Regions from separate parts of the Streptomyces sp. NBC_01257 genome, predicted to be linked through region 4. Evidence: riboswitches for the same ligand, from Rfam matches in the RefSeq annotation. Region 4 holds a riboswitch; each other region holds the start of a gene.
The links. A riboswitch is a leader RNA that binds a small molecule or an ion and turns the genes downstream of it on or off. The one in region 4 is predicted to bind cobalamin.
Positions count from the first base shown of each region.

Region 1: another riboswitch for cobalamin. It lies ahead of OG408_RS26685 (ribonucleoside-diphosphate reductase subunit alpha); the one in region 4 lies ahead of OG408_RS36375 (CbtB domain-containing protein).
Region 2: another riboswitch for cobalamin. It lies ahead of metE (5-methyltetrahydropteroyltriglutamate--homocysteine S-methyltransferase); the one in region 4 lies ahead of OG408_RS36375 (CbtB domain-containing protein).
Region 3: another riboswitch for cobalamin. It lies ahead of OG408_RS09355 (cobalamin biosynthesis protein); the one in region 4 lies ahead of OG408_RS36375 (CbtB domain-containing protein).

Region 1 covers NZ_CP108472.1:6,104,193-6,106,384, reverse strand. The annotation lists gene OG408_RS26690 (GNAT family N-acetyltransferase) at 38-550, shown strand; cobalamin riboswitch at 616-739, shown strand; gene OG408_RS26685 (ribonucleoside-diphosphate reductase subunit alpha) at 881-2,192, shown strand, end outside.
Region 2 covers NZ_CP108472.1:8,711,622-8,713,813, reverse strand. The annotation lists gene metE (5-methyltetrahydropteroyltriglutamate--homocysteine S-methyltransferase) at 1-941, opposite strand, end outside; cobalamin riboswitch at 1,102-1,317, opposite strand; gene OG408_RS37880 (carbohydrate kinase family protein) at 1,462-2,192, shown strand, end outside.
Region 3 covers NZ_CP108472.1:2,237,636-2,239,827, reverse strand. The annotation lists gene OG408_RS09355 (cobalamin biosynthesis protein) at 1-964, opposite strand, end outside; cobalamin riboswitch at 1,100-1,232, opposite strand; gene OG408_RS09350 (hypothetical protein) at 1,385-1,630, opposite strand; gene OG408_RS09345 (inorganic phosphate transporter) at 1,664-2,192, opposite strand, start outside.
Region 4 covers NZ_CP108472.1:8,343,298-8,345,489, reverse strand. The annotation lists gene OG408_RS36380 (CbtA family protein) at 1-590, opposite strand, end outside; gene OG408_RS36375 (CbtB domain-containing protein) at 620-835, opposite strand; adenosylcobalamin (AdoCbl) riboswitch at 881-974, opposite strand; gene OG408_RS36370 (histidine phosphatase family protein) at 1,098-1,724, shown strand; gene OG408_RS36365 (GOLPH3/VPS74 family protein) at 1,682-2,192, opposite strand, start outside.

The DNA.
Region 1 (2,192 bases), 2.2 Mb from region 4:
TGCGGCCACGGCCCGCGCGTGCGGCAGACTGCCGGGTATGGACATGACGATCCGGCCGGCCGAGCCCGCCGAGTACGCCGCGCTCGGCGAGATCACCGCCGAGGCCTACCTCGGCGACGGACTGCTGGACTTCGGCGCCGACGACCCCTATCTGGTGCAGCTGCGCGACGTCCCCCGCCGGGCCGCCGAGGCCGAGGTGCTGGTGGCGACGGACGCCCGGGGCCACGTCCTGGGCGGGGTCACCTACGCGCCCCCGGGCAATCCGTGGGCCGACATAGCGGCGGCCGACGAGGCCGAGTTCCGGATGCTGGCGGTCTCCCGTCAGGCTCGTGGGGCCGGGGCGGGCGAGGCGCTCGTGCGGGCCTGTATCGAGCGCGCACGGGCCACCGCGGGGGTCACGGGGATCGTCCTGTCGACCCAGCCGGCCATGCACGGGGCCCACCGGATCTACGGGCGCCTCGGCTTCGTGCGGACCCCCGAGCGGGACTGGAATCCCATCGGCGACCTCAGGCTGCTGACGTACCGTCTGGAGCTCCGGCCCGGGGCGTAAGGGCGTACCGATATCTCGCGCGACACAACATGTGGGGGCTGCCGCAAGCGGCGGCCCCCACATGTATGCTCGTGCTCGCTGTCGCCGCAGGGAAATCCGGTGCGAATCCGGAACTGTCCCGCAACGGTGTGTTCGGTGTGCTTTTGCGCACCCCCAAGTCCGAGGACCTGCCGACAGCGCATCCGGCTCGACCGAACCGGATGCCCAGACGTCCGGGCCTCGTGGATGGGCCGGTGGACGCCGCACGGAGAGCTGCCCTGCCCGGGCGCCCCTCCGCCCGGCTGCCCCCGCCCCTCCGCCGGCCCCGAGCCGAGCGAGGGAGAGCACCAGGTGACCATCGCGCCAGCCCATCCGGTGACAGCGGCCGAATCAACGGGAACCACGAGCGACGGGCCCGGGACCGCACTGCTGCGGACCCTGACCGACCTCACCGCCGATCTGCCCGACACCGACCCCGGCCGTGTCGCCGCCGCCGCGCTGCGCGGCCGCAACGCCCGGTCGGACGAGGCGGAGCTGCGCTCGCTGGCCACCGAGGCCGCCGCGGGTCTGATCTCCGAGGACCCCGCCTACTCCCGGCTCGCCGCCCGTCTCCTCACCCGCACCATCGCGGACGAGGCGGCCGGGCAGGGCGCGACGTCGTTCTCCGCGTCGGTCGCCGTCGGGCACCGCGAGGGCCTGATCGCGGACCGCACCGCCGAGTTCGTGACGCTCCACGCGGCCGCGCTCGACGCACTGGTGGAGCAGGCGCTCGCCGACGGCGCCGACGACCGCTTCGGCTACTTCGGCCTTCGCACCCTGCACAGCCGCTACCTGCTGCGCCACCCGATCACCCGCCAGGTCGTCGAGACCCCGCAGCACTTCATGCTGCGCGTGGCCGCCGGGCTCGCCGAGGACACCTCCGAGCGCGCGCTCGGCGAGGTCGCCGCGCTGTACGGGCTGATGAGCCGGCTGGACTACCTGCCGTCCTCCCCCACGCTCTTCAACTCCGGCACCCGCCACCCGCAGATGTCCTCCTGCTACCTGCTGGACTCGCCGCTGGACGAGCTGGACTCGATCTACGACCGCTACCACCAGGTGGCGCGCCTCTCGAAGCACGCGGGCGGCATCGGCCTCTCGTACTCCCGCATCCGCGCCCGCGGTTCGCTGATCCGCGGCACCAACGGGCACTCCAACGGCATCGTGCCGTTCCTTAAGACGCTCGACGCCTCCGTCGCCGCGGTCAACCAGGGCGGCCGGCGCAAGGGCGCCGCCGCCGTCTACCTGGAGACCTGGCACGCGGACATCGAGGAGTTCCTGGAGCTGCGCGACAACACGGGCGAGGACCAGCGGCGCACGCACAACCTCAACCTGGCGCACTGGATCCCGGACGAGTTCATGCGCCGGGTCGACGCGGACTCCGCCTGGTCGCTGTTCTCCCCGGCCGACGTGCCCGAGCTGGTCGACCTGTGGGGCGACGCGTTCGACGCCGCGTACCGGGCGGCCGAGGCCAAGGGCCTGGCCCGCAAGACCATGCCGGCCCGTGAGCTGTACGGCCGCATGATGCGCACGCTGGCGCAGACCGGCCAGGGCTGGATGACGTTCAAGGACGCCTCCAACCGGACCGCGAACCAGACGGCCGAGCCGGGCCGGGTCGTGCACTCCT
Region 2 (2,192 bases), 370 kb from region 4:
TTCTCCAGGTCGTTGATCCAGATGTTGCGGCCGCTGACGATGCCGGCGACCAGCCGCTTGCCGGGCAGCCCGCCCGCGGCGGCGAGGTCGGCCAGGTTGGCGGCGCCGGATTCGGTGAAGTCGAGGGCGAGTCCCTCGACCGGGGTGCGGGCCAGGACGGGCAGGGCCTCGCCGAGCCGCCCGAAGTAGGAGGCGACCAGGAGCTTCGGGCGGTCGTCCGCCCCGCCGAGCAGCCGGTAGGCGCGGGCGACGGCGTCCAGTTCCGCGGGGGTGCGGTCCTGTACGAGGGCGGGCTCGTCGAGCTGCACCCAGCCGGCGCCTGCCGCCCGGAGGTCGGCGAGCACCTCGGCGTACACGGGCAGCAGCCGGTCCAGCAGGGACAGCGGGTCGAAGTCCGCGGGGGTGCCGGGGGCCGCCTTGGCCAGCAGCAGGTAGGTGACCGGGCCGACGAGGACCGGACGTGCCGTCAGACCGAGGTCCGCGGCCTCACGGAACTCGGCGACCTGCCGGGCGGAGTCGGCGGTGAACACGGTGTCGGGGCCCAGTTCGGGCACCAGGTAGTGGTAGTTGGTGTCGAACCACTTGGTCATCTCCAGCGGGGCTGCGTCCCGGCTGCCGCGGGCCATCGCGAAGTACCCGTCCAGCGGATCGGCGGCGACGGCGGCCCGGTGGCGCTCCGGGACGGCGCCGACCATCACGCTGGTGTCCAGGACGTGGTCGTAGAGCGAGAAGTCGCCGGTGGGGAGTTCACCGAGGCCGGCGGCCGCGAGTTCCCGCCAGTTCGCCCGGCGCAGTGCGGCGGCCTGCTCCCGCAGGGCGTCGGCGGTGACGCGGCCCTTCCAGTAGCCCTCGACCGCCTTCTTCAGTTCACGGTCGGGGCCCTGGCGGGGGTAGCCGTACACGGTGGCCGCTGCCGTCGCCGTGGTGGGTTCGGATGTCACGTAGCTCTCCTTCGCGAGCGTGTCTCCTGCGGATCCCGGACCGGGACGAGGGCGCGAAGGTGTGACGGACCGGGCGGTTCACCGCACCGTTTCGGTGCCGTCCGCCCGCTGTCTGCCGCCGACCCGCCCACGAGGTCACCGAGATCTCCGCTTCCGGGGGTTCGGACGCGGGCAGCGGGCAGGTCTTCGGACTCGCGGGCACGTCTGCCGAGGCAGACACCTACTGGCCGTCGCTTCCCAGACCCTTCGGATCCAGTGCGTATGACGGCGGTCGTTCCCGCTCACCGCTGCGGGGCAGTCCCGGATTCCCACCGGGTTCCCTCTTGCGACGCGCCTGCCTGGCGGACAGGGCGAACCAGCTGCACCGCCCACCCTAGAGGACGTCCGCGCACTCCACGGCACTGTTCACATGGCGGACCCTCGGCCGGGACGGACGGGTGTACGGGCGTTCGGCCATACTTGATCACGGCGGGTACAGAGAGGCGGCACAGTGGCCCGACAACAATCCGAATACGACGTCCTGGTGGTCGGCGGCAGCGGGGTGGACACGATCGTCCGCGTCGACTCCCTCCCGGTTCCGCTCGCCGACGCCGTCATGGTCGGTCCGATCGAGGAGTGGCCCGGTCAGACCGGCGGCAACGTGGCGCTCGGTGCCCGCGCGCTGGGGCTGGACGTCGCGCTGCTCGACTGCATCGGCGACGACTGGACCGGCACGCGGGTGCGCGAGCGGCTGGCCGAGGGCGATGTGGAGTTCCACCCGCTGATCTCGGCTGCGGGCACCCGCCGTGCGGTGAACCTGGTGGACGCGACGGGGCGGCGGATGTCCTTCTACGACGCCCGCGATCCGGCGGATCTGCGGATGCCGCGGGACTTCTACCTTCCCCGGCTGCGGCGCGCCCGCCATGTGCATCTGTCCATTACAAACTTCACGCGCTTCCTCTACGACGACATCGAGGCCCTCGGCCTCCCCGTCTCGACGGATCTGCACGACTGGGACGGACTGGCCGACCACCAGAGGGAGTTCGCGCTCCGGTCCGATCTGGTCTTCTTCAGCGCGGCGACGACCGGCGACCGCGCCCCCGCCCTGATGCGGGAGATCCTGCGCGAGGGCCGTGCCTCGACGGTGGTCGCCACGGCCGGCGCGGAGGGCTCCTACGTCCTCACCCGGGACGGCGGCGGGGACCCGCACCACGTCCCGGCGACCGTGCCGCCGGCGCCGGTCGTGGACAGCAACGGCGCTGGTGACGCGTT
Region 3 (2,192 bases), 6.1 Mb from region 4:
GGGTCCTGCCTGCCGCGATCCGCCGGGCCGCGAGGCCCATGCCGGCCCGGGCCGCCACGCTGACGCCGAGGGCCAGCACGCCGACCCGGCGCGACAGCCGCACGGCGCGTTCGATGTCCGCGGTCTCCACCGCCCGGCCCGCGCCGCCGTTGAGCACGGGGCGGTGCTCGACCCGGCCGCCGTAGGCGAGCGTGCCGCCGAGCCGTACGCCGAGCGCGCCCGCGAACGAGGCCTCCACCGGGCCCGCGTTGGGGCTCGGGTGCTTCGCCGCGTCCGCCCGCCAGGCCCGGACCGCGCCCCGCGGGTCTCCTCCCGCCGCCACGGCGAGCAGGGCCGTCAGCCGGGCGCCCGGCCACCCCGCGACGTCGTCGAGGCGGGCCGAGGCCCAGCCGTAACGGCGGTAGCGGGGCGACTTGTGGCCGACCATCGCGTCGAGCGTGTTGGCGGCCCGGAAGCCGACGAGTCCCGGGACCCCGGCCAACGCCCCCCACACCAGGGCGCCGACCACGGCGTCCGAGGTGTTCTCGGCGACGGACTCCACGACGGCACGGGCGATCTGCGGCCCGTCCAGCGACTGCGGGTCGCGGCCGCACAGATGCGGCAGCCGTTCACGGGCCAGGCCGATGTCCCCTGCGGCGAGCGCGGCACCGATGGCCCTGGCCTCGCGCCCCAGCGACGTACCGCCGACGACGGACCAGGTGGCGGCGGCGGTCAGGGCGACGGACGCGGCGGGGTGGCGGCGCAGGGCGCGGGAGGCCAGTGCGGCGCCCCCGGCGGCGCCTCCGGCGCAGACCAGGGTGTGCAGGGCGCCCCACCCGCGGTGGTCGCGCCACAGGCGGCCTTCGACGCCTGCCGCGGCCCGCCCGAAGGCGGCGACCGGGTGCCCCCTGCGGGGGTCACCGAGCAGCAGATCGCCGATCAGACCGGCCGTGGCGCCGTACGCGAAGATGCGATCGGCACGCACGGTTCAGCCGGCCGTTGCGCCTCGAAGGACCTTGGAACCTGTTCTGGGTCGCACAGGGACGGACGCACGGCAGCCGGGCATGGCGATATGTCCTCACTCAGGGTCCGCGCCCTGGTTCGACGTGACCGGCGACGAGAGTCTCCTGGCTTCCGGATCCGCAGTTCCCCCGGCCTTCCAGTCCGCTTGCGTGGACCGTGACTTCCAGTGGTTGGGGGACTGCTCCCCGGTGACAGTGGCGGGACCGCGCCGGATTCGCACCGGCTTCCTCTGCTGTCGCCGTAATGGCTCCGGCAGTCCACCACGCTCCGCGAACACCCGTCAACTTGCCGTTGACCTGCGACGGTGCAGTGTGCGCAGACACACATCGGGCCGGACGCGCACGAGGTGCGTCCGGCCCGATGCGGGTGGGAGTGGTGGGGCTCAGGCGACGATCAGATAGATGCCGTAGGCCACGGCCGCGGCGCACAGTCCGAAGCACACGTACGCGCCGGCGCGCGCCAGCATGAGCGAACCGCCCGCCGAGCCGCCCGCCGAGCCGCCCTGTGCGGCCGGTTCGGGCTGCTTGGAGAGGCCGACGATGCCGAGGGTGAAGAGGCCCACGAGAGCGACCGTGGCGACGAGGGAGACGCCGAAGACGGTGCCGAGGGCTGCCCAGTCGATGTTCATGCGGATCTGTCCTTACCGGTGGCTCTTGGGGTCCTAGACCGTGGCGGGTCGGGCAGGGTCGGCGACCGTCCCGGCGGGGGCCGGGATGGTCGCCGTGAGCTCGTGGGGCTGGGCGGCCACGGTGGGCGGCGGGCTGACGGCCGCGATGGCCGTGGTGACGACACCCGCGGGCTCGGCGTCCGCACCGGCCGGGGCGACGTCGTCGTGGCCGACGGGCCTGCGCCGCGACAGCATCCAGATGGCGCCGGAGCCGGCGATCAGCAGCGCCGCGACGACCACGACGCCCCAGGTGCCCTGCTTGGTGAGGAACTCCGCACCCGCGCCGACCAGTCCGGCGGCCGGCAGGGTCAGGCCCCAGGCCACGAACATCCGGGTGGCGGTGGACCAGCGGACCACGCCCCCCTTGCGGCCGAGGCCCGCGCCCATCACGGCGCCGGAGCAGGACTGGGTGGTGGAGAGGGAGAAGCCGAGGTGCGAGGAGGCCAGGATGACGGTGGCCGCGCTGGTCTGGGCGGCGAAGCCCTGCGGCGGCTTCAGCTCGGTGAGGCCGCTGCCCATGGTG
Region 4 (2,192 bases):
TCGTTGAACGAGGGCAGGAAGGCGTAGGCCAGCCCGATCACCAGCACATAGCCGGCCGCCGCCGCGATGGTGGCGTTCCAGTTGCCCAGGCGGGGAGCCAGCCGCTTGCCGAGGATGACGGCGGCGACGGCCAGCAGGACGCTGAGCGCGACCATCAGGAAGAACAGGGTGGTGCGTTTGCCGATGGTGTCGGGGTTGCCGACGGCCGGCGGGTTCGCCGGGTACTTCAGGAACGGCACGACGTACACCGTCAGCAGGGCCGCACCGGCGATCAGCGCGGCCGTGGCCCTGGGGCCGAACCGCCCCATCCGGCCGAGGGCGTAGCAGAAGACGAGTGCGGCGATGCCGCCGACCGCCACGCCGAACACCAGGACACCGGTGGCGAGACCGGCGGTGGACTGCATGGTGCGGCTGACGAGTTCCTCGCCGCCGCCGTGGTCGTGGGTGTGGCTGTGCGCCTCTTCGAGGGCAATGGCCGCGTCCACCCGGGACTCGCCGAGGAAGTAGGCGACGAGAAGTGCGAGCGCACCCGCGGCGAGACCGGCCAGCATGCCGCGGACCAGCAGGGCTCGGACAGATATGGAGTTCATGAGGGGTTCCCCTGGATCAAGCGACGGGATCAGTGGCAGGGGAAACCGAGGAGGTGGCGCCCGTCGTGGACCCACTCGTGCACGCCTTCGCCGGAGATGAGCGCGGTGGCGCCCTGCTCGGCGCCGACGAAGTACAGCAGGATCAGCATGAGGATGCCGAAGAAGGCGGCCCAAGGGGCAATGGCCTTCAGCGAGATGGGAGTGATGGCGGGTGCGCCGGTGGCGGGGGCAGCAGTCTGTGCCATGGCAGAACCTCCTGGGGGAACACGCGTCCCGATCGTGGTGCCTGAGACGAAGGTGCTGGGTCTGACTTCCCGTACGGGTACGGGTTCACAGTGGCGCGACCGTGCCGGATTCTCACCGGACTTCCGTCACACCCTCGTCATGTCGTCGCGACCATACCGCCTGGACGCGGGCGCCGCCATGGTGCCGCCGGCCGTACCGGGGGCCCCGAATGCCATGGTGTGCTTGGCCAAGTGGCCACAGTTCAGGGAGTTGAGAGCGGTTATGACGGTACGGGTGATGTTGATCTCACCGGCGATGAACGCCGCGCTGCGCGAGGCCCGTTTCGCGGGGGACGCGCCCCTCGACGAAGCCGGGCAGCGGCAGGCCCGCGCCGCCGCGGACGCGGTGCCCGCAGCCGACCGGTTGCTGCACGGGCCGTCCCGTCGGTGCAGCCTGACCGCAGCCGCCCTCGGGCTCCGTTCCGCCCCTGAAAACGCCCTCCGGGACTGGGAGTTGAACCGCTGGGCGGGCGCCCGGCTGGACGAGGTGAGCGCGAGTGATCCGGAGGGAGTGGCCGCCTGGCTCGCGGATCCCTCCGCCGCCCCGCACGGCGGTGAGTCGCTGCTCGGTCTGTGCGCCAGGGCCGGCGCCTGGCTCGGTTCCCTGGACGGCGGCGGACCCGGACGCGTGCTGGCGGTGGTCGAGCCCGCCGTGGTCAGGGCCGCGGTCGTCCACGCGCTGGACCTTCCGCCGCGGGCCTTCTGGCGGATCGACGTCGCCCCTCTGACGCTGACGGAGCTCAGCGGCCGGTCCGGGAGGTGGAACCTTCGTACCGGCCGGCCGCTCACGGCGGAGACGGCCGGCGCTCAGGCGCCCCAGCCACCCCCGACCGCCCGGCTCGACAGGTAGGAGTCACGCAATGCCTTGCGCAGGCCGGGCACGACGCCGTCGAAGTGCGCGGCGAGCGCCTTGAGCGCCGGTTTGTACGCCCGGCGCTCCTTCCCGCTGAACACGCTGCTCACCTCGGTCTCCGCCGCGAGCACGGCCATGGTCAGTTCGTCCACGGGGATCGCGGCCGGTTCGGAGCCGCCGATGACCGCGTCCCGGACCCTGTCCTGCAGGGCGCGCACCTGCTGCGGATCCTCCACGACGACCCGGTCGACGGGGAGCACTCCCAGCCGCTTCTCCTGCCGCACGGTGATCGCGCGCGCGGCGGCAAGCTGCTCACGGACGGGCTTCTCCGCCGTGTGCGCCTTGTTGTGGACGTACGAGAGCCACCTCTTCGGCGTCTCGGGCAGATCGCGCCACACCGCCGCGAGGAAGGGATCACCCGGCGCCGTGGCAGCACGCCGTGCGACCTTCCCTCCCTCGGCGGTG